DNA from 3 places in the Actinoplanes sp. CA-015351 genome. Region 2 is predicted to be linked to each of the others. Evidence: riboswitches for the same ligand, from Rfam matches in the RefSeq annotation. Region 2 holds a riboswitch; each other region holds the start of a gene.
The links. Region 2 has a riboswitch for cyclic di-AMP ahead of ACQP2E_RS23095 (NlpC/P60 family protein). Riboswitches for the same ligand answer to the same signal wherever they lie in the genome.
Positions count from the first base shown of each region.

Region 1 (10,088 bases), 3.9 Mb from region 2:
TACATGCCGTGGAACGACCCGCGTGCCCGGGCAGTGATGCGTTATCACGGTGAGCGGATCGTGGTGGGCATCCGGGCGGAAGCGCTGACGCCTGTCGCGCCGGATACCCAGGGGCACGTGCTGCAGGGCCGGATCCGATACCTGGAGCACCACGGGCACGAGTCGCTCGCGTTCCTTGACGTCGGCGCGACCGCGATCGTGGTCGACGAGATGAGCAACCCGGTGCACACCGAGCCGCCCGTCGAGGGCGCGCTGAAACGTCTGGGCGGTGCCTTGCAGCGTCTGACCAAGCCTGGCAGCGTGGAGGTCGAACAGCGGCCCACCAGCCGGGTGAGCGTGCTCAACGATCCGGGGCGGCACCATCGCAAGCCCGCCGAGCTCTCCGTTCGGCTCGCCCCTTACCCGGCAGTGGCCCCTGGTCACCCGCTGGCCATCGGCGTCCGCATGGATGCCCTGCACTTCTTCGACGAGAGGGGTGATCGGATCGATGTCGGTTGGCGCTAACAGCCGGGATCTCCGCCACTTCCGAGCGGGATCACCTATGCCCCGTGCCACCAGTCGGCCACAGCGCGTAGGCTACGCGACGGTGGAGGACAGGATCGGCCAGAGCGTGCGTTCGGCTCCGGGCAGGGAGCCGAGCCTTGATGCCGCTCGCCCTTCGGCCGCCCCGGTGCTGCTTGATTGCGCTTTCGGGCAGGAAGACATCACGGTTCTGCGGCACGAGGTGACCGCCAGGCTCACGCCACTCGGTCTGAACGCCGACCGCAGACACGGTTACATCCTCGCGGTGAACGAGGTGATCACCAACGTCGTCCTGCACGCGGGCGGCGAGGGCCGGCTGGTGCTGCGCACCGAGGGCGGCTCGGTGTGGTGCATGGTGACCGACTCGGGTCCCGGCATCCCCGGTGGTTACCTCGACGATCCACAGGCCCCTGAGGCGTTCGAGGTCGGGGGACGCGGATTGTGGCTGGCGCACCAGTTGTGCGACGAGGTAACGACCGCCACCGGCCCGATCGGTACTTCGATCGGATTGCGAATCTCATTGGATGGCACGCCGGATTCCTGATGAAACAGCAGGTTGAACGACCTGTGAACCATCATGGAAATGTGAAGAGGCCCTTCCGCTCTCGTCCCGCTTCCCGTCCGGCTACATTGGGCGCGTGCTCGGACTTCCTTCACAGGTGACCGTTTGTCTATTCGATCTTGATGGCGTGCTGACAGACACCGCGCTGGTGCATGGCGCCGCGTGGAAACAGACGTTCGACTCGTTCTTGGAATCGTGGTCGAAACGTCATGGCCAGCCGTTCGTCCCGTTCGATTCGGGCGTCGATTATCACCGATATGTTGACGGTCGGCAGCGTGCCGACGGTGTCCGTACCTTCCTCGCCTCCCGCGGCATCACCCTGCCCGAGGGCGACCCCGACGACGGCGTCGACGCCGAGACCGTGAACGGCGTCGGCAACCGTAAGAACGTGCTCGTGCTCCAAAAGATCAAAGAAGGCGCCGTGCAGGTCTACCCCGGATCGGTGGAGTACCTGAAGGCGGCCAAGGCCGCCGGACTGCGCCGCGCCGTCGTCTCGGCGAGCGCCAACTGCAAGGACGTCCTCGAAGCGGCCGGCATCGCCGACCTGCTGGAGGTCCGGGTGGACGGCGTGGTCGCCCGCGAGCTGGGCCTGCCCGGCAAGCCGGCACCGGACACGTTCCTGTACGCCGCGAAGCTCCTGAACGCCGCACCGGAGACCTGCGTGGTGTTCGAGGACGCCCAGGCCGGTGTGGCCGCCGGGCGAGCCGGTGGCTTCGGGCACGTCGTCGGCGTGGACCGGGTGGGCCAGGCCGAGGCGCTGCTTGAACATGGTGCCGACGTGGTCGTCACCGACCTGTCCGAGCTCCTCCCGCGGTAATCCCCTTAACAAGATCTCCTCTTCTCAGTACCGAGAGGCACGACCGTGATCCGTGAACGGGCCTACCCCGTCGACCCATGGCACATCCGGGAGACCCGGCTGGATCTGGACCTCCTGGCCCAGTCCGAGTCGGTGTTCGCGCTCTCCAACGGACACATCGGGATACGCGGAAACTTGGACGAGGGCGAGCCGCACGGCCTGCCCGGCAGCTATCTCAACTCGTTCTACGAGCTGCGGCCGCTGCCGCACGCCGAGGGCGGGTACGGCTTCCCCGAGTCCGGCCAGACGATGGTGAACGTCACCAACGCCAAGCTGATGCGCCTGCTCGTCAACGACGAGCCGTTCGACGTGCGCTACGGCGAGCTGCGGTCCCACGAGCGCTGCCTGGACATGCGTGCCGGCACGCTGGAGCGGGTGGTGGAGTGGGTCTCCCCGTCTGGCCAGGGTGTTCGCGTCCGCACTGTCCGTCTGGTCTCGTTCACACAGCGGGCCGTCGTCGCGATCCTCTACGAGGTCGAGCCCCTGGAGGGCGCGGCCCGGCTGATCCTGCAGTCCGAGCTGGTGGCGAACGAGCAGCTGCCGCCGATGAGCAAGGACCCGCGCGTCGCCGCGGTCCTGGACCGGCCGCTACAGGCCGAGGAAATGATGGAGCAGCGCACCGGCGGCATCCTGGTGCACCGCACCAAGGCCAGTGACCTCCGGATGGCCGCGGCCATGGAGCACCTGGTGGACACGCCCGGCCGGCACGCCATCACGACCGAGGGCCACCCGGACTGGCTGCGCACCACGGTCGCCTGCCGGCTGGAGCCTGGTCAGAAGCTGCGTGTGGTCAAGCTGGCGGCGTACGGGTGGTCCAGCATGCGTTCGCTGCCCGCGCTGCGTGACCAGGTCGGTGCGGCCCTCGCAAGCGCTCGCCTGGACGGCTGGGAAGGCCTGGTGCACCAGCAGCAGGAATACCTGGACGCGTTCTGGGACCACTCGGATGTCAAGGTCGAGGGTGACCCTGAGGTCCAGCAGGCGGTCCGCTTCGGGCTCTTCCACACCCTGCAGGCCGGCGCGCGCGCTGAGAAGCGCCCGATCGGCTCCAAGGGCCTCACCGGTCCCGGTTACGACGGCCACACCTTCTGGGACGCTGAGACGTTCGTTCTGCCCGCTCTGACGTACACCCAGCCGTCCGCGGCGGCCGACGTGCTGCGCTGGCGGCACTCGACGCTCGACCTGGCCCGGGAGCGCGCTCAGACGCTCGGGCTGCAGGGCGCGGCGTTCCCGTGGCGGACGATCCGCGGCCAGGAGTGCTCCGGTTACTGGCCGGCCGGCACTGCGGGCTTCCACATCGCCGCCGACATCGCCGACGCGGTCCGCCGGTACGTGCAGGCAACCGGCGACTACGACTTCGAACGTGAGGTCGGCCTGGAGCTGCTGGTCGAGACGGCCCGGCTGTGGCGCTCGCTGGGACACCACGACCGGCACGGTCGTTTCCACATCGACGGTGTGACCGGCCCGGACGAGTACACCGCGGTGGTGAACGACAACATCTACACGAACCTGATGGCGCAGCAGAACCTGATGACCGCGGTCGAGGCCTGCAAGCGCCATCCGGACCTGGCCCGCAAGTTCGGCGTGGACGACGAGGAGGCTGCCTCGTGGCGTGACGCGGCGGCTGCGGTGCACATCCCGTACGACAAGGAACTCGGGGTGCACCAGCAGTGCGAGGGCTTCACCCGGCTGCAGGAGTGGGACTTCGAGAACACTCCGCCGGAGGCGTACCCGCTGCTGCTGAACTTCCCGTACTTCGACCTGTACCGCAAGCAGGTCATCAAGCAGGCCGACCTGGTGATGGCGATGTTCCTCCGTGGGGACGCGTTCACCCCGGAGGAGAAGTCGCGTAACTTCGCCTACTACGACGCGCGGACCGTCCGGGACTCGTCGCTGTCCGCCTGCGTCCAGGCGGTGCTGGCGGCCGAGACCGGCCACCTGGAGCTGGCTCACGACTATCTGGGCGAGGCCGCCCTGATGGACCTGCATGACCTGCACCAGAACGCCCGGGACGGCGTGCACGTGGCGTCGCTTGCCGGCACCTGGATGTCGCTGGTCGCCGGTCTCGGCGGCATGCGGGACTTCAACGGGCAGCTGAGCTTCGCGCCGCGCCTGCCCAGCCGGATCAACAACCTGGAGTTCTCGCTGCTCTGGCGCGGCCTGCGGCTGCGGGTGGCGGTGACCGCTGACGAGGTCACGTACTCGCTGCGCAACGGCGGCGGCTCGGCCCGGCTCACCCTGGTCCACCACGGCAAGGAGCTGGAGGTGACCCAGGTGCGGCCGGTGACCATGCCGATCCCGCCGGCGGTCACGGTCGGCCCGGCGCCGTACCAGCCGCACGGGCGGGCTCCGGTCCGGCGCGCCGTGCACTGATTTCCGGCAGCGAAAAGCCCCCGTCCTTTCGGACGGGGGCTTTTCCATCACTGTCTAGAGCATCGACACGTGCACGTGGTCGGTGTGGTCGCTGACGCCGTGGTAGGCCTTCCAGCCGGACGCCGGGAACCAGATCTTCTTGTACCAGATGACGTAGTAGATCCCGAGCTTGTCGGCGTTACGCACCAGGAACGCCATCAGGTCGTTGCCGTACTTCATCATCTTGTCGTTGTGCGCCGAGGAGAAGCCGCTCTTCTGCAGCGACCAGTCGCAGGCCCGGCCCTTGGGGTGCTCGAAGGGCCCGCCGTCACGGTGACAACCGACGAAGAGGTCGAATCCGGCTTTCTTCGTCTCTTTGTACATATGCAGCGTGCGCTTGGTGATGCAGCCGTTTGTCGTCGGGTCGTTCTCGGTGCAGCCCTCCGCGGAGAAGCCGCCGCTGGAGTTGCGCGGCGCGGCCGAGGCGACAGGGGATTTCGCCACCACGAAACCGTCGGTGAGCGCGTCGCCACCGACCAGCTTCAGAGCTTTCTCCGCCGAGTCGCGCTGCTTTTTCATCAGCGCCGAGTTCTGCTTCTGTGCCTTGACCTCGGCATCGAGTTTCGCCTTGCTCTCGGTGACCGTTTCGATCGCCTGGTTGAGCTCGTGCAGCTTCTCGTCGTGCAGCTTGTTGATCTCCTCCAGGGAGATCGCCTTCTTCAGGAAGTCATTCGACGAGTTGGCGCCGAGAAGGAAGCCGACCGCGCTCAGGTTGCCGGTCACGTACTGCTCGCGGGCGATCGAGTTGACCTCGGGGATCAACTGGTCGCGCCGGGTCTCGGCGGCTTTGATCTCGACGTTGAGCTTCGCCTGCGCCTTCGTGGATTTCGTCACAGCTGCCTTGGCCGTGACGAATCGCCGGTTGGCGGCCTCGATGACGTCTGAGAGCAGGGCGTCCTCGTCGTCCTCCTCAGCGGTGGCGGACGAACCGCTCGGCTCCGCCGAGGCAGGGGTCACCGGCGCCACGAACAATGCCGTGGCCACCAGTGGTGCCAGGGCAAGTGTCAGCCACCGGCGGGGACTTCCGATCATCAACAGTTCCTTCCTTGTCACCGCCGACCGAGTTAGCTGACGGGTTCGGGACGGAAGAGATCCCTACCGCCCGAAGGCGGATTCACCCCACTGACTTGGTTCCCCGGCTCACCTCACGGTGATTAGGCGGCGGCCTGCCGGCTCCTCGGGGGCGGTGCCGTCCTGGCAGGACCGGCGACGAGTTTACCTGAGGAATGGCGCGGTATCAGGACCGCGGAACCGGCAAAACTGTTACCGGCCAACGACTTTCTGTAACCAAATCACCTCACGTGGCCACGCAATCGCGGAACGTACGAGAACTGTCGATCTGTCGATTGAGTGGGTATGGTCGGTTCCGGTTCCCACCCGGGGACCGCCGCCTAATCGCCACCCACGGCGAGCCGGGGAACCATATTTCCTCGGGGTGAATCCGCAACCGCGGTAGGGATTTCCTTCGTCCCGAACCCGTCAGCTAACTCGGTCGGCGGCCGACGGAAGGAATAACCTGTGCAGCGAAAGACTGCGCGGCGATTAGCGGCTGTCATGGCGCTGCTGCTCGCTGTGTGCGGGATGGCGATAGTGGCGTCACCGGCCACCGCCGCTCCCGGTGACAACGGTGACGACGGTGAGGGCGGCTCCAAGTCACTCGTCGAACAACTGGAGGACGCCTCCAGGGGTTACGTCGAGGCCAAGGCGAAGCTGAAGACCTCCAAGAAGAAGCAGACCGAGCTGACGGCCACGCTGAAGAAGCTGGACGCCGAGGTCGGGCCGAAACAGGCGGCGCTCGACGAGATCGCGTCGCAGGCGTACACGTCCGGCCGGCTCGGTGGGATGTCCGCTCTGATCACCGCGAGCGACACGGGCAGCTTCATCGACCGTGCCGAGACCCTGGCGTCCGTCGCGGCCGATCAGAACGACGCCATCGAGGATCTCAAGGCCACGCTGGACGGTCAGCGCAAGGCCAAGCTCGCCATCGACGCCACCGTCAAGGACCAGCAGAAGCAGGTCAATGTGATGGCGAAGAAGAAGCTGCAGGTCGAGACGGCGCTCAAGAAGGCGAACCAGGGCGCTGACGCGTCCTCGTCGAGCGACGGCGGCGGCAGCGCCAAGGCGGATCCGGCGCCGAGCGGCTCGGGCTCCGGTTGCAGTGAGCCCGACCCGACCAGTGGCGGCTGTCTGACCCCGCGCACCCTGCACGCGCTCAAGCAGGCGCAGAGCGACGGCTTCAAGCGGTACGTGCATTGCTTCCGCGAGCAGAACAGCGGTGAGCATCCCAAGGGCCGGGCCTGCGACTTCGCCGCCGACAAGAACGGTTTCGGCGGCGACGCGACAGGCGCCAGCAAGACGTACGGCAACAACCTGGCGAACTACTTCATCAACAACGCGGACGCACTCGACGTCCTGTACGTGATCTGGTACCGCCGGATCTGGCTACCGAGCAGTGGCTGGAAGTCGTACAGCGGGGCGGGTGGCGACCCGTCCAGCGACCACACCAACCACGTGCATCTCTCGGTCCGCTGATCCTGCCGGCGGCTGTTCTCCTGGGGAGTGCGAGGCGCTACTTACGCATGTAGGCCTCGTACTCCCGCATCACCTCGTCGGTGGGCCCGTCGGCCCGGATCTCGCCCGACTCCAGCCAGATGCACCGGTCGCAGGTGTCCCGGATCGACTGCTCGCTGTGGCTGACCAGGAAGACCGTGCCGGCCTCGGCACGCAGCTCACGCACCCGAGCCTCGCTGCGGCGACGGAACTTGGCGTCACCGGTGGCCAGCGCCTCGTCGATCAGCAGCACGTCGTGCTTCTTCGCCGCGGCGATCGAGAACTTCAGCCGGGCGGCCATGCCGGAGGAGTACGTCCGCATCGGGTACGACGAGAAGTCGCCGCGCTCGTTGATGCCGGAGAACTCGATGATCTCGTCCTTCTTCGCCTTCACCTCGGCCGGCGACATGCCCATCGCGAGGCAGCCCAGCTCGACGTTGCGCTCGCCGGGCAGTTCGTTCATCAGGGCCGCGTTCACACCGAGCAGTGACGGCTGGCCGGCCGCGTAGATCGCGCCCTTGGAGACCGGCAGCAGCCCGGCGACCGCCCGCAGCAGGGTCGACTTGCCCGACCCGTTGCTGCCGATCAGCCCGATGGCCTCACCCTTGTACGCCGTGAAGCTCACACCCTTGACGGCGTGCACCTCTTTGATGTTCGCCGCCTTGTCGTTGGTGACCAGGCGTTTGAAGCTGGCGAGCGGGCTGCCGCTGCCCGGCGAGGCCGAGCTGTGCACCTTGTAGATGATGTGGGCGTTGTCCGCGATGACGGTCGGGGTGTTCTCGTTGTCAGCCACGGCCGTAGCCCTTCTCTCCGCGCCAGAAGTACACGTAACCACCGATGCCGACGATCAGGCTCCAGGCCAGCGCCTCGATCCACAGCACGGTCGGCGATCCGGCGAGCGTGACGTTCTCCAGCAGCGCGTGGCGGTACAGCTCGATGAAGATCAGCAGAGGGTTCGCCTCGACAAGCGCGAGCTGCCAGCCGTCCAGCTTGTCCTCGAACAGGGTGACCGGGTAGAGAACCGCGGACCCGTACATCCAGAACCGCATGATGAACGGGATCAGCTGCTTGATGTCCCGATTCTTCGAGCCGTAGCGAGCCATGAACATGGCCAGGCCGGTGTTGAAGAACGACTGGAGAGCGAGCAGCGGCAGCAGCAGGAGCCACTGCGTGGTGATCGGCTCACCGGTGATCAGGACGATGCCCATCAGGACGATCAGGGCGACCATGAAGTTGCGGATCTCGACCAGCGCGGCCGAGAGCGGCAGGCTCGCCCGGGGGAAGTGCAGCGCCCTGATCAGGCCCAGGTTGCCGGTGATCGCGTTGATCCCGGACTGCACGATCGACTGGGAGAACTGGAAGACGAAAACGCCGATGCAAAGGTACGCCGGGAAGTTCTCGATGCCCCTGCTGGTCCCGATGATCACACCGAAGATCAGGTAGTACACCGCGGCGTTGATGATCGGCGTGAGGACCTGCCACACCGTGCCGAGCTTCGTGCTGCCCAGCGAAGAACTCATCTTGGCGCTGGCGTGCGACTGGATGAAGTGCCGGTACGACAACAGCTGACGCGTGTACTCAGGGAGGCTGGGAAGCCGCCCGGACGCTGTCAGACCGTGCCGCCGGGCGAGCTCCTTGGGCGAGAGCTCGGCGCCGGTCTCGGCGACCGCCGTCTCTGGCATGGGGTGGTGCTCCGATCTAGTCGGCCCGGCGGAGGCGGAGGGCTCCTGTTGCTGCTGCGAGGACACAGCTAGCAAGCATGACAGGCGCTCGCCGCTTCCGTTGGAACGGGTTCGTATCGACGTGGCTCTGAAGGTAGCTGACCAAACGGCGGAACGCAACCGTTACGTCGTAGCGTTATAGTGACTCTGTGGCGACAACAAAGCGCGCACCTGCCGGAGCGGCGGTGCTCCGAGGCGACATCACCGTGGCGATCCGCAACGCGGTCATGAACGAGTTGGCGGAAGTCGGTTACGGCCGATTGTCCATCGAGGCGGTGGCCCGCCGAGCGGGGGTCGGCAAGACCGCGATCTACCGGCGATGGAGCAACAAACTCGAGATGGTCATGGAGATCGTCTCGGACATCGCCGAGCGTAAGGTGCCACTCCCGGACACCGGGAGTTTCGCCGGCGACCTGCAGCTGCTCATGTTCATCGTGAGCAAGGCGCTGCAGCACCGGATCGCGTCGCAGATCATCCCCGATCTGATGGCCGAGGCGGCTCGCAACCCGCAGATCGCCGAGACCCTGCAGGGTGCGCTGCGCACCCAGCAGCAGGCGCTCGCCGAGAAACTGGTCGGCCAGGCGGTCACCCGGGGCGAGCTGCCCGAGGGCACCGACCCGAAGCTCGCTGTCGACCTGATGCTCGGCCCGCTGTACTGGCGGCTCGCGATCTCCCGGGACCCGATCGGCGACGAGTACCTGGAGCAGCTGGCCGCGGCGGTCACCGGAGCTCTCAAGGCGGCGCACCAGTAACTCAGGCGCGCCCGTAACTCAGGCGCGCCCATAACTCACCGGCTCGCAACCGATGAATTGCTGGCGATTGCCCGCCGACGGCCGAACGAAGGGGCTGACCCCGACCGACGCCCGGAAGCGAGACGATGACCACCCCCTGCGAGCCCTATGTCGACTTCACCGTGCTCGACGCCGCCGCCCTGCTGGCCATCGCCATGGGCGGCCACGCCGACCTGACGGCGCACTCGAACGGAACCGGACCGAAGGTGGTGACGGGCGCCGCGGTGGTCGGCGCCTGGCGCAGCCCGGACGGGGTCGTCCAGCTGCGGCTGCACACCGATGGCACGTTCGCCGGTGAGGTCGCCGGTCGCCGTAAGTCGGCCCGTGGGACGTACGACATCCAGGGCGCCGAGGTGGTGCTGCACGACGACTCCGGGCTGAACACGGCAGTGGTCGTCTACGACGGCGAGCTGGAGATGGCCGGCCACCGCCTGCTTCCGGTCTGAGGTCCCGCCGGGGATGCTGTCACCATGATCGATTGGTTGAACAGCCCAGCGGTGGCGACGTTCGGTGTGCCGACCTCCTGGGCTGAGGTGCTCGGCTTCCTCACCGGGCTGGTAAACGTCGGCCTGCTGGTACGCCGGCACATCCTCAACTGGCCTCTCGGCATCCTCAACGTCCTGCTGCTGATGGTGGTCTTCTGGAGCGTTGGCCTCTACGCCGACGCGGGCCTCCAG
Region 1 covers NZ_CP192102.1:385,186-395,273, forward strand. The annotation lists gene ACQP2E_RS01720 (ABC transporter ATP-binding protein) at 1-504, shown strand, start outside; gene ACQP2E_RS01725 (ATP-binding protein) at 587-1,066, shown strand; gene ACQP2E_RS01730 (beta-phosphoglucomutase family hydrolase) at 1,161-1,901, shown strand; gene ACQP2E_RS01735 (glycoside hydrolase family 65 protein) at 1,947-4,310, shown strand; gene ACQP2E_RS01740 (coiled-coil domain-containing protein) at 4,365-5,381, opposite strand; cyclic di-AMP (ydaO/yuaA leader) riboswitch at 5,388-5,520, opposite strand; cyclic di-AMP (ydaO/yuaA leader) riboswitch at 5,728-5,863, shown strand; gene ACQP2E_RS01745 (coiled-coil domain-containing protein) at 5,868-6,881, shown strand; gene ACQP2E_RS01750 (ABC transporter ATP-binding protein) at 6,919-7,692, opposite strand; gene ACQP2E_RS01755 (ABC transporter permease) at 7,685-8,581, opposite strand; gene ACQP2E_RS01760 (TetR/AcrR family transcriptional regulator) at 8,770-9,372, shown strand; gene ACQP2E_RS01765 (Atu4866 domain-containing protein) at 9,498-9,857, shown strand; gene pnuC (nicotinamide riboside transporter PnuC) at 9,882-10,088, shown strand, end outside.
Region 1: it holds a riboswitch for cyclic di-AMP, as region 2 does, so the genes downstream of both, ACQP2E_RS01745 (coiled-coil domain-containing protein) here and ACQP2E_RS23095 (NlpC/P60 family protein) in region 2, are expected to answer to the same signal.

Region 2 (10,088 bases):
AGGGCCGGTCATTGCGTCCAGCGGCCATGAGCAGGGCAAGCGTGGCGAACGCGGCGATCAACGGGGTCCACTGCGCTGTTAGCGCGTACCCGAGCAGGAGCGTGACCGTCGCACCTGCCGCGACCCATCCGATGCGCACCGCGCGGCGCGTGCGCGCCGGCAGAAGCGTGACGCAGCGCCAGGGCAGAAGACCTGCGGGGATCAGTACGCGCAGACCGAAACCGATCATCACGAGCACGACCGTTACGGCTGCGGCGCGGGCGGCGATCTGCCAGGAGGGCCATGGGTACGCGCCGGCCGCCAGCACCGCGACCAGCGGGACGCCCGCACCGAGGCCCCGCCGAAAGCCGCTGAGCAGGCCACGGACCGGCCAGGTCAGCGCGGTGGTGTCGAGGCGGGCCGGATGGTCGGCGGCGAGTTCGCGCAGGCTACGCATCGACGACCGGACCCGGAGCCGTTCGGCGTCGAGCAGGGCGATCAGCCAGCGGCCGTCCGGGTTGCCGGGGTCCTGGGCGAGGGCTTTTTCGATCGCTTCGCGCGCGGGTTTGCGGCGGCCCGCGTGGCGCTCGATCTCACCGAGGGTGAGCAGGTCGGGGACGGAGCGGGGGTTGAGCGCGAGGGCACGACGGGCGGCGTCGCGGGCGCGGGGGAAGTCACGGGACTGGGCGTGAGCGCGGGCCAGGACGCGGTGGGCGGGCGGGTGCGCGGGGTCGAGGCGGACGGCTTCCTCGGCGGCGCGCAGAGCGGTTTCCCGGGTTCGGGGGCTGGAGTGCTCGGGGGCCTGGGCAAGCAGGAGGCACTCAGCCAGCTCGATGTGAGTACCGGGTAGATGGGGCGCGACCGCCACGGCGGCTCGCGAGACGGCCAGCGCCTCAGCGGCACTCTTCTGGAGGCGCAGCAGGCCCGCCAGCAGGGTCAGCAGCTCCGGATCAGCCGGGACCTCCACCAGGGCGCGGCGCACCTCGGTCTCGGCGTCCGCGAGGCGGCCGACGTCGGCGAGCGCCCGGGCACGGGTTGCCGGCGTCACCGCACCTTGCGCTTCTTCAGATACGCCGCCAGGTCGTCGTACTCGCCGCTCTCGTTCGCGAACATCGCCACGTTGCGAGCGGTGGCGAACCACGCGTCCGTCGACGGACGTACCTCGCGGGCCGCGGCCAGCATGTCCGCCTGGCCGATCATGCGGATCTCGCCGGTGGTGATCGAGTCGCGCATCGCGTACTCGGCGGCGGTCTCGCACAGGTGCGCCAGGTCGGCGCCGGAGAAGTGCTCGGTCGCCTGCGCGACCTGGTCCAGGTCGATGCCGGCGACCGGGCGGTCCCGCAGGTGGAACTCCAGGATCGCGGCGCGGGCGGCGCGGTCCGGCGGCAGCACCAGGACGGTACGGTCCAGGCGACCCGGACGCCGCAGCGCCGCGTCGACGTCCCAGGGCGCGTTGGTGGCCGCCAGGACGAACACCCCGTCGTTGCCGCCCTCGACGCCGTCGAGTTCGGTGAGCAGCTGGTTCACCACGGTACGCATGGACGACTGCAGCTGGCTGCGCTTGTGCCCCAGCGCGTCGATCTCGTCGAGGAACAGCACGCACGGGGCATGCCCGCGGGCCGACTCGAACAGGTCGTGCAGGTTCTTCTCCGAGCTGCCGACCCACATGTTCAGCACGTCGGTGATGCTCAGCGAGAGGAACGCGGCGCCCATCTCGCCGGCGACCGCGCGGGCCAGGAACGTCTTGCCGCAGCCGGGCGGGCCGTAGAGCAGCAGGCCGCCGCGCAGGCTCTTGCCGAACAGGGACCGCAGTTTCGGGTTGCGCAGCGGTCCGAGGAACGAGACCTCGAGGCGCTTCTTCACGTCGGCCATACCGCCGACGTCGGCCAGGGTGATCGTGGCGCGTTCGACGTCGAAGACCCGGTCCTCGTGGCCGCGTACCTGGTCGGGCTCGCCGTCGGCGGAGGAGCGGGCGAACCGGGGTGGCACGGAGTCGCCGAACTGCTCCTCGAGAGCACCCCAGTCGACGCCGGCCGGGCCGGCGGCGGGCTGAGCAGAACCGGGCTGAGCAGAACCCGGCTGAGGCGCGGGCGGCGCGGCGGACGGAGGCGTGGGCGGGGCCGCGGGTGCCAGTGCCCGGCCCATCAGCTGCTGCGCGACGACGTTGCCCGGCTCGCGCGCGAGCACCTGCGCCGCGTGCCCGATCGCCTCGCCGCCGCGGCCCGCGGACACCAGCAGCTCCGCCAGGTGCAGGCGCAACGGGAGGTCGTCCGGACGGACCTGCACCGCGGCGGTGAGGCTGTCGATCAAGGCGTCGCTCATGACACGCGATTATGCCCCTGCCGGGTGAGCACCCGCTGTGCACCGGGGACTCCGGCCGGAGGCGGACGAAGCGGAGCTGTGCGAACCGTCACCGGCCGTGTTCACGCGTACCCCAGAAATAGCGCGAGAGAAGCAGAAAGGCCGCCCCTCGCCATGATGCGAGAAACGGCCTTTCGCGGCAATTCTCAGGCTGGCCGGCGATATCCCGCGATGGGGCCGCGGTCGATCGTCGCCATCCGCACGTAGTCGCCCGTGTGCGGTGCGTGGACCACCTTGCCGCCGCCGATGTAGATGGCGACATGATGGATGTCGGAGTAGTAGAAGACGAGGTCACCCGGCTTCAACTCGCTCCGGCTCACTGACTTGGTCGAGCCCCACTGGTCCTTCGTGTAATGCTCGAGGGACACACCGACCGACGCCCATGCCTTCTGCGTCAGACCCGAGCAGTCATAACTGTTCGGGCCGTTCGAGCCGAAGACATAAGGCTTGCCGATCAGGTCGCACGCCTTCTGGGCCGCACGACCGCCCTTGTCGTTGGTGTACGTGACCGGGCAGGGCCCGGTGCGCAGCGCACCGTCATCGACGTTCGCCGAACCGTAGGCGGCGATCCGGAGATCCTGAAGGTCCTTGATCTCCTTCTCGATCGCCTTCTTCTTCGACGCCAGGTCCTTGTCCCGGGCGGCGATCTCGGTGGCGAGCTGGTCGACGGTGGCCTTGTCACCTGCGTACTTGTCGCGGAGCTTGGCCACGGTCGCGATCGACTCGGTCTGGTGGACGGCGAGCTGGTCGAGGAGCGTGAGCTTCTCGGTCAGCGACGTCGGCCTGCCACTCATCAGCATCGCGTTGAACGCGTTCGGCGGGCCCTGCATGTAGGCATCGACGGCCATGCCCCGGACCTGGGCCATGGCGACGTCCACCTTCACCTGCAATGGAGTCAGGGTCTTCGCCAGCGAAGTCTGCTGCTTGCGCAGTTTCTTCAGCTTGGAGTGCACCGAGTTGTACTCCTCGATGACCGGCTCGAGCTTGTTCCACTGCTCGTCGATCTGCTTCTCGACGCTCGCCGGCGTGGGCTCGGCGTGGGCAACAGCGGGACCAGTGAGAACGACTCCGGCCGCGGCAATTACGCAGAGCAGACCGCGTAGAACGCCTTTCCGTTTCACTTAGGTGCGTTGTCCTTTCTTCCCACTCGACCGCCGACCGGGTTAGCTGACGGGTTCGGGCGGGAAGCTGCCCGGCCGCTCGGGGAGCGGCTTCACCCCGGAACTACCTGGGTCCCCGGCACGCATCTGCGTTTAGGCGGCGGTTCGGCAGATCGACCGGTTGGGCGATTGGGGGGCTACCGAACCGGGACCACCGTACCGGGATCAAGAGGCTAAATGAAGGAGGGCCGCACGCTGGAACCGTAAGCACCAATACCATTACCCACCGTCATTGAAAAGGCCACGTTTCGATAGCCCGGCCCAACCAGGGCACCACCAGGATCACTGTGGGTAGCACCAGCAAGCCGGCCGCGGCGATCACCGCGGCCACCGTGAGCGCCCGGCTCTCCGGAAGATCCAGCCGGTCCAGCCGCCGCCGCCTGGTCTCGCCGGCCGCCCCCTCAGCGAGCGGCAACGCATCCGCGAGACGCGACAACGCGGCCCGGAGCGGCTCAGGCCCGGTGCGGCGCCTCGCGGCATCATCGGACACCATCTCCAACAGCAGGTGTACGGCATCAAGCGGCGCCCGGCTCCGCAGAAGTTTCGGGACAGCCTGGTAGAACGCGGTGAACGACTCCATCACCAGCTCGTGCCGGTGCCGCAGGTGGGCGCGCTCGTGGGCGAGAACCGCGTCGACCTGCTCGCGGTCGAGCACCTTGAGCACCGCGTCACTGAGCACCACCCGGGGGTTCCGGCCGGGCACGCAGTACGCCATCGGCAGCGCCCCGTCGAGGACGCGTACCTCACCGGCCTCGCCGCCGATCTCGCCTCGCTGCTCGACGTGGTCCAGGAGGTCGACGAGCATCCGGTGCCGGTCGCGCCGGGCCCGGGCCCGCGACGTCACCTGGGCCAGCGAGATCAGCAGCCGGATCACGATCGTCGCGGCCACCGCGAGGGACAGCACCAGCGCGACAACGGTCTCCGGGTGGCGGGCGCCGGCCGCCCGGGTCAGCTCCTCCGGGGCGGCCAGCACCACGCCGAGCGCGCAGAGCACCGCGGTCAGCGTGAGCGCCTGCCAGAGCACGACGGCGGCGACCGGGGCGCGGTCGGGCCAGCGGGCGCTCGCCAGGATGCCGGGCGCGATCAGCGACAGAGTGAGTCCGAGCGCGCCGAGCAGGAGGGCGGTCACCGCTCGCGTGCTGCTTCTAACGCTGCTCTCAGCGCCTCGGGCGGCAGCTGCTCCATGAAGTACGCCAGCGCGGCATCCCGGTCGGGCGTGGCGCTGAGCGCGTCGAGCATCACGCCGGCGGTCATCTCCTCGCGGGACTGCGCCGGGGCGTACCGGTAGGCACGATCCGCTTTCTGCTGGATGACCAGGCTTTTCTTGGCGAGCCGGTCCAGCACTGTCATCACCGTCGTGTACGCCAGGTCGCGGTCACGGCTGAGCAGCTCGTGAACCTGCCGGACGGTGAGCGGCTCGCGCGCGTCCCAGAGTTTCGTCATGACCTCGCGCTCGAGGTCTCCCATCGCCATGCTCCCCATCCTACGAGCCTCCTACTGCATCGCGTCGTACTACAAGGCGTAGTATCTACTACGAAGCGTCGTACTTCGTTGGGGGAACCTCGTGGACGTGCTCGATTTGACCCGGCTGCAGTTCGCGGTCGTGACGATCTACCACTATCTTTTCGTCCCGCTGTCGATCTGCCTGGCGTCGGCGGCGGCCGGGCTCCAGCTCGCGTGGATGCGCACGGGTTCGGAGAAATACCTGCATCTCACGAAGTTCGTCGGCAAGCTGCTGATCGTCACGTTCGCGGTCGGCGTCGTCACCGGGCTCGTCCAGGAGTTCCAGTTCGGGCTGGGCTGGAGCGCGTTCGCCCGCTTCTACGGCGACGTCTTCGGACCCACCCTCGCGATCGAGGGGATGCTCGCGTTCTTCCTCGAGGCGACGTTCCTCGCCCTGTGGTACTTCGGGTGGGACCGGCTGCCCCGCCGGCTGCACGCCGCGACGATCGTCATCGTGGCGGCAGGGACGCTGCTGTCGGCGTACATCATCCTGGCCGCCAACTCGTTCATGCAGAACCCGGTCGCGTACGCCCTCGATCCGGAGACCGGGCGGGCACACCTGACGAGTTTCACCGAACTGCTCACCAACGAGGTGGTCCTCGCCGCGTTCCCGCACACGATGGCCGGTGCGGCGATGGCCGGCGGCGGGCTGCTCCTGGCGATCGGGGTGTGGCGCTTCAAGGCTGACGCCTCCTTCCTGACACTCTCCCGGCTCGGTGCCTGGGTCATGCTGGTCGGCGGGCTCGGAACCGTCATCAGCGGGGACCACATCGGCAAGGTCATGACCGCCGTGCAGCCGATGAAGATGGCCGCCGCCGAGGCACTGTACGAGACCACCACCGGCGCGCCGTTCTCCGTCTTCGCCATCGGGGAACTCGGCCACGACCGGCCGTTCTTCAGCATCGAGGTGCCGAAGCTGCTGTCCTTCCTCGGCACCGGGTCGTTCAACGGAACCGTGCAGGGCATCGACGACCTGCAGGCCGCGTACGCCGCCCAGCACGGTCCGGGCAGTTACGTGCCGATGATCCCGGTGGCGTTCTGGACGTTCCGGCTGATGATGGGCGCCGGGATCCTCGCCATGATCGTCGCTGGGTACCACCTGTGGTCGACGTCGTCCTTCAAGCTCCGTTTCCTGCGGTTCCTGCCGGCGATCCTGCAGCCCGGCAACGGCACGCCGAGGATCTTCCTGCGGTTCATCTGGCTCGCCCCGATCCTGCCCGCCGCCGCGAACACCTTCGGCTGGGTCTTCACCGAGACGGCACGCCAGCCCTGGCTCGCGTTCGGCATCTCCAAGGTGGCCGACGGGATCTCGCCGGGGCTCACCAGCGCCGAGGTGATCACGTCGCTCGCCGGGTTCACGCTCGTCTACGGCATCCTCGCGCTGGCGTGGACCCGGCTGGTCATGCACCTGTCCCGGCAGCCGCTCGAACCTGACAAAGCCGTCGAATCGGCTCCGGAACCCGTCCCGGCCTACTAGGAGCGCGCCGTCATGATCACTTTCTGGTTCGCGATCCTCGTTCTCGCCTGGGTTCTCTACTTCGTCCTCGAAGGATTCGACTTCGGCGTCGGCATGCTCACCCCCGTCCTCGGGCGTGACGAACACGAGCGCGGCGCGGTCATCCGTACCGTCGGGCCTTTCTGGGACGGCAACGAGGTCTGGCTGGTCGCCGCGATCGGCGTCACCTTCGCCGCGTTCCCCGACTGGTACGCCGCCCTGCTCTCCGGCCTCTACCTGCCGATGGTCCTGATCCTGCTGCTGCTCGCGATCCGCGGCGTGGCCCTGGAGTTCCGCGGCAAGCACTCGTCGTCCAGCTGGCGCCGCCGCTGCGACGCGCTGCTCGCCCTCTCCTCCGGCGGCATCGTGCTGCTCTGGGGCGCCGTCCTCGGCATCTTCGTGCACGGCCTCGCGCTGGGCGCCGACGGCGAAGTCACCGGCGTCGGCGTCTCCCGCAGCCTCGACCCGCTGCTCACTCCCGCTGCCGGGCTCGGCGCGCTGGGCGCGCTCCTCGCCGCGATCCTGCTGGGTGCGACGTTCCTCGCGCTGCGCACGACCGGCCCGGTGCGCCGCCGGGCACGCGACCTGGCACGCCACGCCGGCATCGGCGGCGCGGTCGCCCTTCTGATCATCGGCATTGGTACGGGTTCCCGCGTCGCACTCCTGGCCGCGGTCCTGTGTTTCGGGGCCGGTGTGCTGGCCCGCCGAGCCCGCGAGGCAGCGGCGTTCGTGGCGGTCGCGGCGGGTGTGGCCGCGTCCGTGGTCGCCGTCTTCCTGGTGCACGGCGATGTGGTGCTGCGCAGCACACTGTCGGCGGCGTGGTCGCTGACCAGGGACGGCGCGGCCGCCGGGCCGGAGGCGTTACGCCTGATCACGGTGGCCGGGGTGATCGTGCTGCCGGGCGTTCTGGCGTACCAGATCTGGTCCTATTGGGTCTTCCGCCGCCGAGTCTCGAGTGAACGGGTCGCATCGTGAGCCGTGGTCCTGTCGATCCTCGGCTGCTGCGGCACGCTCGGAGCAGCCGGGCCGGGGTGGCGCTGCTCACCCTCATCGGCGCCGGCCAGGCCGCTGCCACCATCGCGCTCGCGGTCGCGCTGTGCTGGATCGTCGCCGGGCCGCGAGACACCGGCGTCGTCCTGCTGGCCGGGGCGTTCGCGGTGCGGGCCGTCCTCGCCTGGGCCGAACAGGTGGTCGCCCGCCGCACCGCCGCCCGGGTCACCGACGAGCTCCGCCGCTCCATGCTGGACGCTGTCGTCCGGCGCGGGCCGGCGTGGGTGGCGGCCTACGGTTCGGGGCGGCTCAGCACGGTTCTCGCAACCGGCCTGGACGCGCTGAAGCCGTGGTTCTCCGGATATCTCCCGGCGGTGGCCCTCGGCGTCATCCTGCCCCCGCTCGTCATCCTGGTCATGTTCGTCGTCGACCCGGCGTCGGCGATCATCGCGCTGCTCACGCTGCCGCTGATCCCGCTGCTCGGCGCGCTGATCGGCTGGGCCACCCAGGCCCGGGCCCGGCAGCGCTGGGCCGCCGACGCGCGGCTGGCCGGCCACTTCCTCGACGTGGTCCGCGGCCTGGCGACGCTGAAGGTGTTCGGCCGCGCCGAACGCCAGACCGCCGTGATCGCCGACCTCACCGACCAGCACCGGCGCGCGACGATGCGGGTGCTGCGGGTCGCGTTCCTGTCGTCCACCGCGCTGGATCTGGTGGGCACGCTCTCGGTCGGCCTGATCGCGGTCCAGGCCGGGCTGCGGGTGGCGGCCGGCTCGATGGAGCTGGCGCCCGCACTGCTGGTGATCCTGCTGGCCCCGGAGGCGTACCGCCCGCTGCGCGAGATGGCCGCCCGCTATCACGCCGCCACCGACGCCACGGCCGTGATCGCCGATGTCGACGAGATCCTCACCGCTTCATCGCCTGACGACCATCCCGCAGGCCCGGCGCGGGGAGATCAGGTGCCGCGCGCCGCGGCCGTCTGGGACAGCTCGGGGCGTTGGGGGGTACGGGTCAGCGCCCTGCGCGCGCGGTACCCCGGTTCGGTGACGGACGCGGTGTTCCTGCCGGAACTCACGGTCCGGGCCGGTGAGGCGGTGGCGCTGCGCGGCCCGTCCGGTGCCGGCAAGACGACGGTGTTGCGGGTACTCGCCGGCCTTCACCCCGCCGAAACGGGCGCTCTCGCCGTCGGGTCAGCCTTCTATCTGCCGCAGCGGCCGTCGCTTCCGCACGCTCGTACCGTCGCGGAGGTCTTCCCCCCGGACTCCTCCCCCGCCGAGATCGCCGAGGCGCTGCGAACCGTCGGCCTGACCGGCGAGGTGACCGCCTCCACCCCCCTGAGCGAACACGGCGCCGGCATCTCCTCAGGCCAGCGCCAGCGCCTCGCCCTGGCCGCCCTGCTCCACCGCGCCACCGCCGCAATCTCGTCCGCCGCGGTCAAAGCCTCTGCCCTGACGACCACCGCGCCCAAGCCGACAACCGGCAACGCGGCAATTCCGGGCACGGCAATTCCGGGCGTGGCAATTCCGGGCGACGCGATCCCGGGCGGCGTTCTTCCGGGCAACGCGATCCCGGGCGGCGCTCTTCCGGGCGGCGCTCTTCCGGCTAATTTGGCCGGTTCCGGCGGCTTGCGGGCGCGGCCGGTGGTGACGCTGCTGCTCGACGAGCCGACCGCCCACCTGGACGCCGCCGCCGAGAAGCTGGTCATTGCCCGCCTCCGCGACCTGGCCAACCAGGGCTGCGCCCTCCTGGTCGTAGCCCACCGCCCAGCCCTGCTGTCCGCCGCCGACCGAGTGGTGACCCTCAACCCACCGGACGCGGCTGAACAGGGCGGCCGCCCTGACGTACAGCCGGCAGCCGTGGACGACAGCCGACCCGGAACGGCTGAACACCACGGCCGCCCTGACGTACAGCCACCAGCCGTAGACGACAGCCGACCCGGAGCGGCTGAACACCACGGCCGCCCTGACGTACAGCCGCCAGCCGTGAGCGACAGCCCGCTCGGAACGGCTGAGCGACACGACAGCCGGCCCGGAACGGCTGAACACCACGGCCGCCCTGACGTACAGCCGGCAGCCGCACGTGACGGCCGGGCTGCCACCCGCAGCCCGGCTGGTGGGGGCGGCCGGCGGTGGGAATGGGTGCGGCGGCCCGGGGTGGCGGTGGGGCTCGGGGCTGGGGCCTCGCTTGCCGGGGTGCTGCTCACCGGGGCGGCCGCCTGGCTACTCGTGCGGGCGTCCTCGCTGCCGCCGGTGCTGACGCTGTCCGGGGCGGTCGTCCTGGTACGCGGAAGTGCTGTCGCCCGGCCGCTGCTGCGATACCTCGAACGGCTCGTCTCGCACGACCTCGCCTTCGCGCGGCTGGGGCAGCGGCGGGCGCGGGTCTACGCCGACCTGATCCCGCGTGTGCCGGGCCGGCGCGCGCATCGGCGGGGTGACCTGCTCACGAAGCTCGTCGACGATGTCGACGCCCAGGTAGACGGTTTGCTGCGCGGGCGGCTCCCGGCCTGTGCGACGGCAGCCACCGTCGTGATCGCCGGACTGGCGGCGCTCCTAGCCGCGCCCGCTGTCGTGGTGCCGCTCGCCGTCGGTGTGCTGATCGCCGGC
Region 2 covers NZ_CP192102.1:5,010,246-5,020,333, forward strand. The annotation lists gene ACQP2E_RS23085 (tetratricopeptide repeat protein) at 1-1,027, opposite strand, end outside; gene ACQP2E_RS23090 (AAA family ATPase) at 1,024-2,301, opposite strand; gene ACQP2E_RS23095 (NlpC/P60 family protein) at 2,487-3,461, opposite strand; cyclic di-AMP (ydaO/yuaA leader) riboswitch at 3,478-3,610, opposite strand; gene ACQP2E_RS23100 (M56 family metallopeptidase) at 3,730-4,629, opposite strand; gene ACQP2E_RS23105 (BlaI/MecI/CopY family transcriptional regulator) at 4,626-4,973, opposite strand; gene ACQP2E_RS23110 (cytochrome ubiquinol oxidase subunit I) at 5,065-6,480, shown strand; gene cydB (cytochrome d ubiquinol oxidase subunit II) at 6,493-7,473, shown strand; gene cydC (thiol reductant ABC exporter subunit CydC) at 7,470-10,088, shown strand, end outside.

Region 3 (10,088 bases), 3.3 Mb from region 2:
TGTGCGCGAGCACGGCGCCGGAGCTGTCCAGGATGCTGCCACGCGGCGCCGGAAGCTCGACCGTGCTCAGCCGCCGCTCCCGCAGTGCGAGCAGACTGGCGGCCTCGTCCGGGGACGTCGCGACCTGCAGCACCACGAGCCGCACGCCGATGGTGACGAAGAGGGAGAGCGCCAGCACCGTGCCGAGTCGCAGCCGGCGGGTGCCGCTCGCGAGCTTCGGCGGCTCGGCCGCCACCCTTTTCTCCGGCCGTCTCGGCCGCGCGGGCGGCCTTTTTTGGGTACGGGGGACAGCACGGTCCCGCGGAGTCCGGCGTCCACCGGCCCCGTCGTCCTGGGCAACGCGAGAACCGTCACCACGGCCACGAGTACGCGGCTCGGTGTCGCCGCCGGCCGGCTTGCGCTCGCGGGCCCGCGGCGCCGGCTCAGTGCGCCGGCCGGAGTCCTTGGTCCTGGCCGCCGCCGGGCCCTTGTCCTGTGCCGGGCCCTTGTCCTGCGCCGGGTCCTGATCCTGCGCCGGCTTTCGGCCGCGTGTCCGGGCCGGCGTCTCGCCGCCGTCCAGGACCTGCAGAGCCGGCCGGAACGGGTCGGTGTTCCGCCCGGAACGCGGTGCCCGGCCCCGCTCGGCCACGGTCCGTCCGCGCGGGGTGTAGGCACGGGCGTCACCGATGCTGGAGCGGCCACGGCGGCCCGGGTTCTCCTCGGGCTCCTCGGCGGGGAGGTCCCGCGACGAACCGCGCCGGGGCTGCGTACCCCGGCGCGGTGTCTCGTCGTCTGCTCGCGGCGACATGGTCGCCTACTGCCCGGCGCCCGAGGTAGCGGTACCGGCCTTGAGACCGCCCTGAGCGGTGACGCCCGGCTGGCCGCGACCCGGCGTCGGAATCCGGCTGATCTTGCCGTCCGGAAGCCGGATCATCGCCGGCGACTCCGCCATGACCAGGCCGAGCCGACGGGCAGCGGCGTGCAGGTTGCCCGGGTTGGACGCCTGGATGAGCTGCTGCTCCAGGCTCTGCTGCTGCTTGTCGAGGGCGGCCTGCTCCTTCTGGAGCGCGTTGAGCCGGAAGGACTGCTCCATCGTCTTGGTGTTGATCAGGAGGATGCCGAGCACACCGACGAGCACCAGAGCGATCACGGACGCGGCGAACGTCGCCCGTGGCGCCCGCATCGGCAGCGGCGGCGCCACCCACAGCCGCGGACGGCCGGTGGTGGACGGTTCGGCCGCTGTCACCGACAGTTCGGTCACCTCGAGTGCGAGCGCTGCGGTGCCGTCGGATTCCGGCTTGCTGCGACGCGTTGTGCGTACCGGCTCGGTCTCCCGGCCGCGGCTGGTCCGGTTCACCCCCCGGGTGCCCGTGTCACGGGACGCCGCACGGCCCCCCGACCGCGGCGCGTCGTATCGCTCGCTCATGCTCACCCCTCCCCCTCGTTCGCCCCCGGGCGTAACCGCCCTTGTTTCCCGCGCGTTGACAGTCGGGGCCGTTCGCGGCCGGTCCCCGATGCCTGGTCCTGCTCGTCCAACCGCTCCACCGCGCGCAGTTTCACCGAGGCTGCCCTCGGGTTCTCCGCCACCTCGGCCTCGCTGGGCAGCTCCGACCCCCGGGTCAGCAGCTTCAGCGTCGGACCGGTACCGGGAAGCTCGACCGGAAGGTCGATCGGCCCGGTGCTGCGCGACCTCGCGGCAAGGGCGCGCTTCACGATCCTGTCCTCCAACGATTGATAACTCATCACCACAAGCCGGCCCTTGGCCGCCAACGCATCCAAAGCAGCCGGAACCGCACCCTCAAGAGCGTCCAGTTCGGCGTTGACCTCAATGCGTAGTGCCTGGAAGGTCCTTTTTGCGGGATTTCCACCCGTTCGGCGTGCGGCGGCGGGGATCGCGTCCTTCACCAGTTCGGCCAGGCGCGCCGTCGAGGTGATCCGGACCTTCTGCCGTTCCCGCACGATCGCCGAGACCACCCGCGGCGCGAACTTCTCCTCGCCGTACTGCCGGAGGATGCGAACCAGCTCACCCGGCTCGTACCCGTTGACCACGTCCTCGGCGGTGACACCTCGCGACTGGTCCATCCGCATGTCCAGAGGGGCGTCCTGCGAGTACGCAAAACCGCGGTCCGCCTCGTCCAGCTGCAACGAGGAGACACCGAGATCAAACAGTCCGCTGTGGATCGCCGGAATGCCGAGCTCGCCGAGAACCCGCGGCAGCTCGTCGTAGACGGCGTGCACCAGGTGGGTGCGATCGCCGAAACGGATCAGGCGGTGACGTGCGTGAGCGAGCGCCTCGGTGTCCCGGTCGAGTCCGATGAGGATCACATCGGGGTACCGCTCCAGGACTGCTTCGGCGTGCCCGCCAAGACCCAGCGTGAAGTCGACGTGAACGGCGCCCGGCAAGGTGAGACCCGGGGCGAGCAGCTCAAGACAGCGCTCGAGCAGCACCGGCACATGTGTGCCTCGCGGCTCCCCCATATTGACCCCCATAGCCCTGCCCGAACACGTCGCACCCTGGTATTGCCTTCAACTTCGGCCGTTCTTGCCGGCCCGGCCGCCAGTCCGTACCGCCAGATCCCCATCCGCTCTGTCCCGTGCGGGCCTTTCCCTGACAGGAAGGCCGACCCCGGACACGCGCCTGGCGCCGGGGAAGAGGCGCCAGGAGCGGGAGCGGCTGGAGATCTCGCAGTACGGCGGCAGTGGCGTCCGGACCGCACAGCGGCCCACCGAGGTGCCACGCCTTACAGTCCGCCGGGCAGCACCCCCTCCTCGATGTCGGCGAAGTCTTCCTCGCTCGCCATGAGGTAGTCGTCCCAGGACTGCTTGTCCCAGATCTCGACGCGAGTGCTGGCACCGATCACCACGAGGTCGCGGCCGAGGCTCGCGTACTCCCTCAAGTGCGCCGGGATGGTGACCCGGCCCTGCTTGTCGGGAACCTCGTCGTGCGCGCTGGCGAAGAACACCCGGCTGTAAGCCCGGGCCGCCTTGTTCGTCACCGGCGCCTCACGCAGCTGACCGGCGATGCGCTGGAACTCCGGCATCGGGAACACGTACAGACAGCGTTCCTGTCCTTTGGTGATCACGACACCTCCCGCCAGCTCATCACGGAACTTCGCCGGGAGGATCAGCCGGCCTTTTTCGTCCAGGCGCGGGGTGTGTGTGCCGAGGAACATCGGCTCAACCCCCCTTGCCTTGGCGTCGCGTCCCTTCGCGGTGGAACGGTCTCGCCTGTCAACTCGGGCCGGCAGTCCCAGGTCGGTTCCTCGGCCCTGCCACTGCGCCCCACTCTACTCCACTTCCCTCCACCTGCAACCCGAATGAGGTCGCTCGCGAGCCCTTTTCGCGGACGTAGTTCCTGGTCAAAGGCGGTGGGCCGAAGTGGAGGGCGCAACCATGATCAACGGGGTCTGGTTTCCGACATCGAGCACAACAGGTCCGATATCTCCACGTTCACAGTGTGGGAGCGGCCCCTCAACCACCTGAGTGGAGGAAAAGGGAGGCCTCCGGTGGAGCACAGTGGAGGCCTTTCGGCAACGCGTACCGAAGGAGAAACGCCTGTGGGGCGTGACCCAGGAACGGGCCACACCCCACAGGCGTGATCTCAGCCACGGCACCACCATGCCGCCGCCGGTCTTTCCTTACTTACTGCGCTGCTGCGCCAATGACACGGTCGCGATCAGGCGACCAGGCGCCGCACGACGTAGTTCGAGTTCCAGATCTTGTGCTTGCCGACCCGGGCGCCGGTGTGCGGCGAGTCGTAGATGTAACCGTTACCGGCGTAGATGCCGGCGTGGTACCCGTACGAGCCGTTCCGGAAGATGATCAGGTCGCCGATCTGCTTGTTGCTCTTGGCGACCTTCTTGCCGTAGCTCTGCTGCGAGTTCGCCTTGTGCGGCAGCGACTTGCCCGCTGCCTTCTTGTAGACGTACTTCGTGAACCCCGAGCAGTCGAAACGCTTGGGGCCGGACGCGCCGTACTTGTAGAGAGCGCCCTTGTGCTTCTTGGCCTCGGCGAGGATCTTGGCGCCGCTGGCCCGGACCTTCACCGTGGTCTTGACGGTGGTCACCGTCTTGTAGCCCGAGCCGTTGAAGATCGTCCGTACCTTGTACGTGTTCTTCGGCGCGTACTTGAGGGTGACCGTTCCGTTCTGGTTCTTGACCTTCTCGGTGTCCCACGTACGCCACTTGCCACCGACATAGCCCTGCAGACGGACCGTGCCCTTGGCGATCTTGCCGGTACGCGGGTCGATGACCTTGGCGGTCACCTTGAGGGTGGAACCCCACTTCAGGTTCCGGGTGTTGGCCTTGGCAGACAGCCTGGGCGTGACCGTCGCCGCCGCGGCCGAAGCCGTGGTGGTGCTGGCGACCTTGATGACCGGTGTGGTGCTGGCGGCCGCGGCGGGTGACGCGGTGACCAGCTGCCCGGCGCAAAGGCAGAGACCCAGAGACAGTGCGACAGTGCCGGCAGCGCGCGAGGAGTTGCGGCGGCCATGGCGCGAACGAAGTTCGTGCACGGTTGAGAATTCCCTCCGGCACGCCTGCGAGGTTAGCTGTCGGGTTCGGGCGGGAAGGTGTGCCCGGTCGCCGAGGCGACTTCACCCCAAGGTCGTCCCGTGATCGCCGCGTGGAGCCGCGGCGCGGGACGGACCGTAAATGGGTCCCCCGTCCCTGCCCCCAGATGCCTGTTCGGTGTTCCGGTGTTCCTGCGGTCGCACCATCCAGCTCGGGGCAGGGCTCGGCGTTAGCCAGGCTGGTACGAGCCGGCGAGCGGATGCCGCCGGCTCACCCTTGGTACCTGACCGTCCGCGTGATCGTTAGCCCCGAAAATGTGACGCAGAGTGATTGGCACATTTGTTGATGTCCAGTTTGTTACCGGGAGGAGACAAATGCCATTACTCAAAGCGGTCACCTGATCACGATCAGTCGAGAGTTACGGGTGAAACAGAACACACAATTAGTCGTCACTCCCACCGGATCCTTGGTCAAAACGACGAGACCGGCACAAACACAAGTCGCACGCGATCTTGACCGGTCGGCAACTGGACGTAACCTTTCGGTCCGGTACCCTCGCTGGCGTGACGGACGGGAAGATGCCTCTTATCGCCAAGGTCGCGACCACCGCGTCGAAGACCGCTGCGGCGCTCTCCAGGGCCGCGGGACGCGGCGACGGTTCGGTGATCGGGGGCTGGATCGGCCTCAAGATCGATCCGGACCTCCTGGCTCACCTTTCTTCCGGCCGGGCTGTGGCGCTCGTCTCCGGTACCAACGGTAAAACCACCACCACTCGACTCACCGCGGCCGCCGTCGGCGTGCTCGGCCGGGTCGCCACCAACTCGTTCGGCGCGAACATGCCGACCGGCCACACCTCGGCGCTGGCGAAAGAGGGTCACACCCCGTTCGCCGTGCTCGAGGTCGACGAGCACTACCTGGCCCAGGTGATCGAGGCCACCCGGCCCAAGATCGTGGCGCTGCTCAACCTCTCCCGGGACCAGCTGGACCGGGCCAAAGAGGTGTCGATGATGGCGCAGCTGTGGAAAACCGCGCTCGCCAGCCAGCAGCACATCAAGGTGGTGGCGAACGCCGACGACCCGATGGTCGTCTGGGCGGCCAGCGGCAGCTCCCAGGTCACCTGGTTCAGCGCCGGCCAGCGCTGGCTCGACGACTCGTTCGTCTGCCCGGAGAGCGGCCACCCGATCGAGCGGGCCAACGGCGACTGGTGGTGCACCGGCTGCCCGCTGCGCCGCCCCCGGGCCAACTGGTCGGTCGAGGACGAGGGCGTGATCGACCCGCGCGGTGACTGGCACCTGGTCAAGCTCCAGCTCCCCGGCAAGGTCAACATCGGCAACGCGGCCACCGCGCTCGCCGTCGCCGCCGAGTTCGGCGTACGCCCGATAGAGGCGCTGCCCCGGCTGGCCCGGGTGACGTCCATCGCGGGCCGGTACGCCCAGGTCGACCGGGACGGCCGCAACATCCGGCTGCTGCTCGCCAAGAACCCGGCGAGCTGGCTGGAGGCGTTCGACATGGCCGAGCAGGCGCCGACGCTGCTGTCCATCAACGCCCGCGACCCGGACGGCTTCGACACCTCATGGCTGTACGACGTCGACTTCGCGCCCCTGCGCAACCGCCCGGTGCTGATCACCGGCGACCGCGCGTACGACCTGGCCGTCCGGCTCCAGGTGAACCAGGTGCCGTTCCGGCACGTACTCAGTTTCGACGAGGCGCTGCGGGCCGTTCCGCCAGGCCGCCTCGAAGTGATCGCCAATTACACGGCGTTCCAGGACATCCGAGCGGAGTTGGACCGTGTCAACTGAGTCTCTGCGGATCGTGTGGATCTACCCCGATCTGCTCTCGACCTACGGCGACCGGGGCAACCTGTCGATCCTGGCCCATCGCGCGGCCGCCCGGGGCATCCCGGTGGAGACCTACGAGGTCCGCTCCGACCAGCAGATGCCGACCTCCGCTGACATCTACCTGATCGGTGGCGGCGAGGACGGGCCGCAGGCGCTGGCGGCCCAGCGGCTGCTCACCGACGGCGGTCTGCACCGCGCGGTCAACCAGGGCGCCGCGGTTCTGGCCATCTGTGCCGGTTACCAGCTGTTCGGCCACTCGTTCTTCGCGAAGGGGGCCAAGTGCGCGGGATTGGGACTGCTGGACATCTCTTCGGACCGGGGCGTCACCCGGGCCGTCGGCGAACTGCGAGGCGACATCGACCCGCGACTCGGGCTGCCGCCTCTCACCGGATTCGAGAACCACGGTGGGCGTACCCACTTGGGAGCGCAAGCGGCTCCCCTGGCGCGAGTCACCGCGGGAGTGGGCAACGACGGCCAAACCGAGGGAGCATGGGCCGGGAAGATTCTCGGAACGTACTCACACGGACCGGCGCTCGCTCGCAACCCAGCTATAGCCGATCTGCTACTGCGCTGGTCAACAGGCGCGGATAGGCTTGCGCCCCTGGATGACACCTGGGCCGACCGGCTCCGGCAGGAACGGCTGGAAGCAGCAAGCGCGGTCTGATTTTTTGTTCGGGAACCGACGACAGTTGGGGCGGTACGCCTGCATGACCGACATCCTGATCGCCCCGCGGGGCGTAGTGACGAACTCCGCGGACCCTCAGGACGCTCCGATCAGCTGGAAGCGCCGTCTCATCCGTTTCGGAACACTCGGCGGCGTGGTGGGGGCCCTGGCGATCGCGGCAGCGACGCTCCCGCTGCGCGAGATCGGCGACAGCGTCGAGACCCTCGGCGCGGTCGCGCCGGCCGCCGTCGCGGTGGTCGGCGGCCTCCTGCTGTCGGTCCTGGTCCCCCGCACCATGATCACGCTGCTCTGCGGCCTCCTGCTCGGCGCCGCAACCGGCGCCCTGGCAGCCCTGGCCGCGGCGATCATCGCGGCGACGGCGACGTACTACGCCGGCCGCTGGGCCGGCCGCGGCGCCCTGAAAGCCCGCGCCGGCAGCAAGCTGGACCGTCTGGACGGCTGGCTGAACCGCCGCGGTCTTTCGGCCGTCCTGCTGGTCCGCTTCCTGCCCCTGGCCCCGTTCGGCCTGGTCGGTTACGCGTACGGCACGACCAGCGTCTGCCGCAAGCGCTACCTGCTCGGCACCACGATCGCGGCAATCCCGTCGACGGTGACCTACGCGGTGATCGGCGCGGCGGTGGCCGCCCCGGGCTCGATGAACGCGGCAACCCTGGCCCCGGCCGCCATCGGCTTCGCCATCTCGACCGCGATCGTCCTGCGCTGGCGCTACACCTCCCGCCGCGCCGCCGCAGCAGCCGCAGCAGCCGCCGTCGTCGTCGCGCCGGTGATGGCCTGAGGGGCCGCTTCTCCCACCAGCTTTATGCCGGGTGCCGTGTGGCAGCGCCGGCGGTGGTTTGACGTTCCGCTTTCCCATTCGCCGCATGCCGGGGGCTGCTGTCGTCGCGCTTAGCGGCCTCAGCGTTGTCGGGCGCCCACCGTGAGCCCTCAGCACGCCGAGCCGGGCGCCCACCGTGAGCCTCCAACACGCCCAGCCGGGCGCCCACCGTGAGCCCTCAACACGCCCAGCCCGGCGCCCACCGTGAGCCCCCAACACGCCCAGCCCGGCGCCCACCGTGAGCCCCCAACACGCCCAGCCCGGCGCCCACCGTGAGCCCCCAACACGCCCAGCCCGGCGCCCACCGTGAGCCCCCGGCAAGGCGGACCGTGCGATGGGAGCTGCACGGATCTTGAGCGATTTTGCACCTCAGAGGGACCGCAATCGCTCAAGATCGCCGCGGCGGGCCGGCCTTCGACCGCGACCGGCGACGCCCTCACGAGATCTTGAGTGATCCTGCACCCCATGATGTCGAAGATCGCTCAAGGTTCACGTGGCAGCGCAACCCCTGCACAAGCAAGCAGGACTGCCTCCCAGCGCGGCCGCTCTGCACAGCCCCGCTCCGCCCATCCCGCGCTCTGCCCCGCTCCGCCCGCCCCGCGCTCTGCCCCGCTCCGCCCGCCCCGCGCTCTGCCCCGCTCCGCCCGCCCCGCGCTCTGCCCCGCTCCGCCCGCCCCGCGCTCTGCCCCGCTCCGCCCGCCCCGCGCTCTGCCCCGCTCCGCCCGCCCCGCGCTCTGCCCCGCTCCGCCCGCCCCGCGCTCTGCCCCGCTCCGCCCGCCCCGCACTATGCTCCGCTCGGCTTGAATCTTGTGGAGTTCCCCGAAGACGTGTCCGCATAACTCCACAAGATCGAAGAGGTCCAGCCGATCTTGCGGAGTTACGCGCAAACGGTTCGCCGAAGTCCACAAGATCGGCGAAGCACCGCGCTCACCACGTCGGAACCGGGCACCACCGCGCTCACCACCTCGGAACCGGGCACCACCGCGCTCACCACCTCGGAACCGGGCACCACCGCGCTCACCACCTCGGAACTGTGAAGCACCGCGCTCACCACGTCGGAACCGGGCACCACCGCGCTCACCACCTCGGAACCAAGCACCGCGTTGGCCGAACCTCGGAGACCCGTAGGGGCATAGAACAACAGGGCATAGAACACCCACGAGTCTCCAAGATTCGACACTGTCCACCCGCTTGCCGTGGCAAAGCGTCACCACAGCGCTCTCAAACCACCCTGAACCGCCATGCCGCAGACGGCCGTCCCGCAAACTCGTGCACCTGTGGTCGATCAGCCGATCAAGCCGCACAAGCCGACCAAGCCGATCAAGCCGACCAAGCCGCACAAGATCTCCGAACGCGGCACCTCGCACCGAGAAAACACGACGCCACCCCGAACCCACTACCGCTCCACAAATGGCGAAGGTCGAGTCCGCCCCAAAGGGTCAAGAAACGCTCAAGTCCCCATCGAAAGGCCCGCCGCATAAATATGCGGCGGGCCAGTCAAAAGCCGGTGCGGTCTCAGATCACGACCGAGACCAGGCGGCCCTTCACCACGATGACCTTCTTGGGCTCGCGCCCGCCCAGAACCTCCGCCACGGCCTCCAGCGCCGCCGCCCGCACCTCGGCCTCATCCGTCTCCGGCGAGACCTCGACACGGCCGCGGACCTTGCCGTTGACCTGCACCGGGTACGTGATCGAGTCGGCCACCAGCTGCGCCGGGTCGGCGACCGGGAAGTCCGCGTACGCCAGTGTGCCTGAATTGCCCAGCTTGCCCCACAGCTCCTCGGCCATGTGCGGCGCGAACGGCGCCAGCATCAGGACCAGCGGTTCGATCGCCTCGCGGGAGACGGTCGGCAGCGGGGTCAGCGTGTTGGTCAGCTCGATCAGCTTGGCGATCGCAGTGTTGAACCGCAGCTCGGCCATGTCCTCGCGTACCCCGGCAATGACCTTGTGCAGGACCTTGCGGGACTTGACGTCCAGCGGCGCGTCGGAGACGCGCGAAGCGCCGGTCTCCTCGTCGACGACCAGGCGCCAGGTGCGCTGCAGGAAGCGCTGCGAACCGACGACCGCGCGGGTCTCCCAGGGGCGGGAGACGTCCAGCGGGCCCATCGCCATCTCGTAGACCCGGAACGTGTCGGCGCCGTACTGGTCGCACATTTCGTCGGGGGTGACCACGTTCTTCAGCGATTTGCCCATTTTGCCGTATTCGCGGTTAACCACGAAGTCGCCGTAGTGGTACTGACCGTCGCGCTCCACGACCTCAT
Region 3 covers NZ_CP192102.1:1,699,409-1,709,496, reverse strand. The annotation lists gene ACQP2E_RS07860 (penicillin-binding transpeptidase domain-containing protein) at 1-787, opposite strand, end outside; gene ACQP2E_RS07855 (hypothetical protein) at 794-1,405, opposite strand; gene rsmH (16S rRNA (cytosine(1402)-N(4))-methyltransferase RsmH) at 1,408-2,469, opposite strand; gene mraZ (division/cell wall cluster transcriptional repressor MraZ) at 2,721-3,152, opposite strand; gene ACQP2E_RS07840 (C40 family peptidase) at 3,656-4,492, opposite strand; cyclic di-AMP (ydaO/yuaA leader) riboswitch at 4,499-4,680, opposite strand; gene ACQP2E_RS07835 (MurT ligase domain-containing protein) at 5,069-6,289, shown strand; gene ACQP2E_RS07830 (type 1 glutamine amidotransferase) at 6,279-6,992, shown strand; gene ACQP2E_RS07825 (TVP38/TMEM64 family protein) at 7,036-7,788, shown strand; gene ACQP2E_RS07820 (hypothetical protein) at 8,705-8,926, opposite strand; gene leuS (leucine--tRNA ligase) at 9,343-10,088, opposite strand, start outside.
Region 3: it holds a riboswitch for cyclic di-AMP, as region 2 does, so the genes downstream of both, ACQP2E_RS07840 (C40 family peptidase) here and ACQP2E_RS23095 (NlpC/P60 family protein) in region 2, are expected to answer to the same signal.